DNA from 2 places in the Pantoea sp. F_5 genome. Region 1 is predicted to be linked to the other one. Evidence: predicted binding sites of a transcription regulator. Region 1 holds the regulator's gene; the other holds the start of a gene.
The links. The regulator LexA, encoded in region 1, represses DNA repair genes until DNA is damaged. The targets are predictions, from matches to a motif close to TNCTGTATGTACATACAGNA.
Positions count from the first base shown of each region.

Region 1 (2,205 bases):
TGAATAATCGGATAACGTAAAGCGATGAACAGTACACCTGCCAGCAGCGCAATAATCAGCGGCTGAGTCAGCGCGCGTGCCAGCGCGGTTTTATCGCCCGCACCAAACGCCTGTGCCGTCAGGCCAGTTGTACTCATTCGAAGGAAAAGCAGCAGCATAAAGAGGAAGCTGGTCACCGTGGTCCCGACCGCAACCCCGCCAAGATAGACGGGGCTGTCGAGATGACCAATGACTGCAGTATCGACCACCCCCAGTAAGGGAACAGTGATATTTGAAAGGATCATCGGCAGCGCAAGCCGCCAGAGGTTTTTATCGGTTGCCGTAATAAAGCGCATTCGCCGTTCCGTGCTCGGTGTCGCTGCGCAAAACAGGCAGCGACAAAATTAGGGCAGACAGAATAGCATCAGTAAAGGCGAATGCACGCCGGCCTCAAATCAGAGCCACTCGCCGTTGCGTACCACGCCAACCGCCAGACCTTCGATGGTCAGGGACTGTGCACGGGTATCGACAACAATCGGGTCGAAGTCGCTGTTTTCAGGCAGCAGATGCACGATAGCACCCTGCTTTTTCCAGCGCTTAACGGTGACTTCATCATCAATGCGGGCAACGACAACCTGGCCGTTGCGCACATCCTGGGTTTTATGTACCGCGAGCAGGTCGCCATCCATAATCCCGATATCTTTCATCGACATTCCGCTGACGCGCAGCAGGAAGTCAGCAGACGGCTTAAACAGGCCCGGATCCACTTTATAGTGGGTTTCGATATGTTCCTGCGCCATGATCGGCTCACCGGCAGCAACCCGGCCAATCAACGGTATGCCTTCTGAGGCTTCTTCTTCCATTAGCAGACGAATGCCGCGCGATGCACCGGAAACGATCTCGATGACGCCTTTACGCGCCAGCGCTTTCAGGTGCTCTTCTGCCGCATTCGGTGAGCGGAAGCCCAGTTGTGCAGCAATCTCTGCGCGCGTAGGCGGCATGCCTGTTGAAGAAATATGGTCGCGAATCAGGTCATAGACCTGCTGCTGCCTGCTGGTTAATGCTTTCATCCCGCCCCCTGGTTGTTTATACAGTCGCTGTGAGTATATACAGGTATTGGCGAAATGGAAACCGATTGTCAGGCAAAACGCGGCTTCTGGCGCGATATGGAACGCTTATCGCAAATGTGTCCAGAGCAGCGCGATCCAGACAAACAGTGCCAGTAAGATGCTGATCAGTACCGCCGCAGAGCCCATATCTTTGGCCCGGCCTGCCAGCGGATGATGCTCCTGACCGATGCGATCGACCACCGCTTCAATGGCGCTATTGAGGATTTCGACGATGACCACCAGCACCACCGACCCAATCATCAGGATGCGCGAGATCACATCGACATCCAGCCAGCAGGCGATAATGATCGCCGCCAGCGCAGCCAGGGCTTCCTGACGAAACGCCGCTTCATGTTGCCACGCGGCACGCAGCCCCTGCCAGGAGTAACCTGCGGCTTTTACTATTCTGATAAGTCCGGTGGCATTATTTGCCATGTGTGGGAACCCTTTTATCGGATTGACGTCAATGTCTGGGCTGCGTGCATTTGGCACCACCACAGATCTTCGCTGCACTTTCTGGTATGCTTGCGGCGCTTTGCTAACAAGAGGCTTCATGTTGTCTATGTCAGGTTGGCGTAAACTTTATTATAAATTGCTTAATTTACCACTCTCGTTTCTGGTAAAGAGTAAGGCCATTCCGGCCGATCCCGTGTCTGAACATGGTCTGGATCCGACCCGACCTATTATGTATGTTTTGCCTTACGATTCGAAGGCTGACTTACTGACTTTGCGCGCGCAGTGTCTGCGGCATCATCTGCCCGATCCGCTCTCTCCACTGGAGATTGATGGTTCCCTGCTGCCTCGCCACGTCTTTATCCACGATGGCCCGCGCGTCTTCCCCTATTTTGTACCCAGCGTGGAATCGGTGAAAATTTTCCACGATTACCTGGACCTGCATCGCAATAATCCCACGCTGGATATTCAGATGCTTCCCGTCACCGTGATGTTTGGTCGTGCACCGGGACGTGAAGTTCAGGGCGAAGCCACACCACACCTGCGGGTGCTGAACGGCGTGCAGAAGTTCTTTGCGGTCATCTGGCATGGGCGCGACAGCTTTGTCCGCTTCTCGCCGACCGTCTCTCTGCGGCGTATGGCCACGGAACATGGGACAGATAAG
Region 1 is NZ_VWUO01000008.1:196,776-198,980, forward strand. Features, by position in the region: gene dinF (MATE family efflux transporter DinF) at 1-335, opposite strand, end outside; gene lexA (transcriptional repressor LexA) at 435-1,049, opposite strand; gene F3I44_RS12990 (diacylglycerol kinase) at 1,155-1,523, opposite strand; gene plsB (glycerol-3-phosphate 1-O-acyltransferase PlsB) at 1,651-2,205, shown strand, end outside.

Region 2 (2,205 bases), on a different contig from region 1:
TGGATTCGGTGCTTTGATCGGCCAGATCTTTCGCCGTTATGACGCCCATAGCGTTGAGCCGTTTGCCGATCCGGTGCCCCACGCCCCAGACGTCAGCCACATCAATCAGTGCCAGCAGCTTTTTCTGTCGTTCGGGGTCCGATAAATCAACAATGCCACCGGTTTTGCTCCACTTTTTAGCCGCAAAATTCGCCAGCTTGGCCAGCGTTTTGGTCTGGGCAATGCCGACGCCGACGGTCAGATGGGTCTCTTTGCGGATCCGTTGTTTGACCTGCCGGCCAAAGGTCTCCAGCGCCATGCAGTTCTGCACGCCGGTGAGATCCATAAACGCCTCGTCAATCGAATAGATCTCCACCGAGGGTGCCATCTCTTCGAGGATGGTCATCACCCGCTCACTCATGTCGGCATAAAGCGCGTAATTGGAGCTGAAGACCTGTACCGCGTGACGCGTCAGCTCTTCGCGCATTTTAAAATAGGGCGCGCCCATTTTTATACCGGCTTTCTTTGCCTCGGCGCTGCGCGCAATCACACAGCCGTCATTGTTCGACAGCACCACCACTGGTTTGCCTTTCAGATCGGGCCGGAAAACGGTTTCGCACGACGCATAAAAGCAGTTCACATCGACCAGCGCGAACATGGTCAGTGCGTCGATTTAATAACAAAGGTCACAACACCAAATACCTCCAGCGCATCTTCGGTCTGGATAGCGATCGGTTTAAATTTGGTGTTCATCGGCATCAGTTGCAGGCAGGGATGAAGCTGAAGACGTTTAACGGTAAATTCACCGTCGACGGCGGCCACCACGATATCGCCATGTGAGGCGGTGAGCGAGCTGTCAACCACCAACATATCACCATCATTAATGCCCGCCTCAATCATCGACTCGCCGCTGACGCGGACAAAATAGGTGGCGCTGGGATGCTGCACCATCAGCGCATTGAGATCGATACGTTGTTCGACATAATCCTGCGCCGGAGAGGGAAATCCGCACGGCACACGTTCGATATAAAGCGGTAAAGGCATAACGGCGCGAATGTCCGCAGGTTTAATGAATTCCACAATTTCACTCCTTGCTCAGATTACTGTATATAAATACAGTAATGGCTAATCCCCCTTTTAATCAAGTGACACGGAACATTTTTAAGTAAAGCAGTTGATGGTAATGCACTTTTTTAACCCTCTTTTTTCTTACTGCTGCGCGAGTAAGCGGAAACGGGTTACTTTTGCCGCAGCACGGGAATATCAGCGTTTTTTTCTTTCAGTAACTAATCTTATAAATTCACCCGCTGATTATTTTTACTTAAGGAAAATCTGACAACGTCTCTGTGGCATTTGCCGAGGTTTGAATATTCAGAGCGGGCTGGTTATTCTGCTTTTTTTAAGGCATGGAGGAGTTATGGCAGACGACGATCGAATTAAACATCTGGAAGAAGCCGTTGCGCAGTTAACGGTTGAGACCACGGTATTAAAAGCGATACTCGGTCAGCAAATTGCGCTGAATAATCTCAACTACAAAGGGAAGTTTGACGATGTGCTGGCCGCGCTGGCGAAAGAATATGCCGAACGCGGTCTGGAGGAAGGCAATAATCAGGCAATCCATGACGCCCTGCGTCAGTATATTAAATATGAGCCACCCGCGATGGAATAGGACTTTCCGGCAGCGTCCGCTCACCGGACGTTACCGGCTCCTGAACACTGCCATCTTCTGACCCGTCCCGGCAGCAGCCTGAGGCGCTGCGGGTTAGTCTTTAAGCCTGGCTATCACTCTCCAGCGCATCCTGAATCGCATCAGCCAGATTACCAATTTCATTCGCCACGGCCTGCAGGTCCCAGGAAGCTTTTGAACCGGTTGCTGATGTTGAAGCGCTGACTGACTCCTTTGCCACTGACAGCGCCGCTGCCACAGCCACTGAACGTTTATGTTGTTCCTGCGTCACGCCCGCAGGCGGAATCGCAAAATAGTCGTGAACCATGATCATTTCCTTGTGATGAATAAGGGCTCAACCTTAGCCTTCTGCATCAGGCGTGGGAAGTGAATTATGTGGCATGACCTGTCAGGCGGACAGGATTGCAGCAGCCGTGTTGCGTTGTCTGCTTTTCCTGCGCAAAAAACCTGTACAGGCTGTACAGGTTTTTTTGCTGAAATAACTGCCTGAACCGCTGTTGTATCATTTTTGCAGAGCCGCAAAGAAGAGGCGTTACGCA
Region 2 is NZ_VWUO01000025.1:8,783-10,987, forward strand. Features, by position in the region: gene umuC (translesion error-prone DNA polymerase V subunit UmuC) at 1-637, opposite strand, end outside; gene umuD (translesion error-prone DNA polymerase V autoproteolytic subunit) at 640-1,059, opposite strand; gene F3I44_RS21785 (hypothetical protein) at 1,397-1,648, shown strand; gene F3I44_RS21790 (hypothetical protein) at 1,749-1,973, opposite strand.
Region 2: umuD (translesion error-prone DNA polymerase V autoproteolytic subunit) is a predicted target of LexA. The motif match lies at 1,081-1,100, and genes of this name have one in related genera.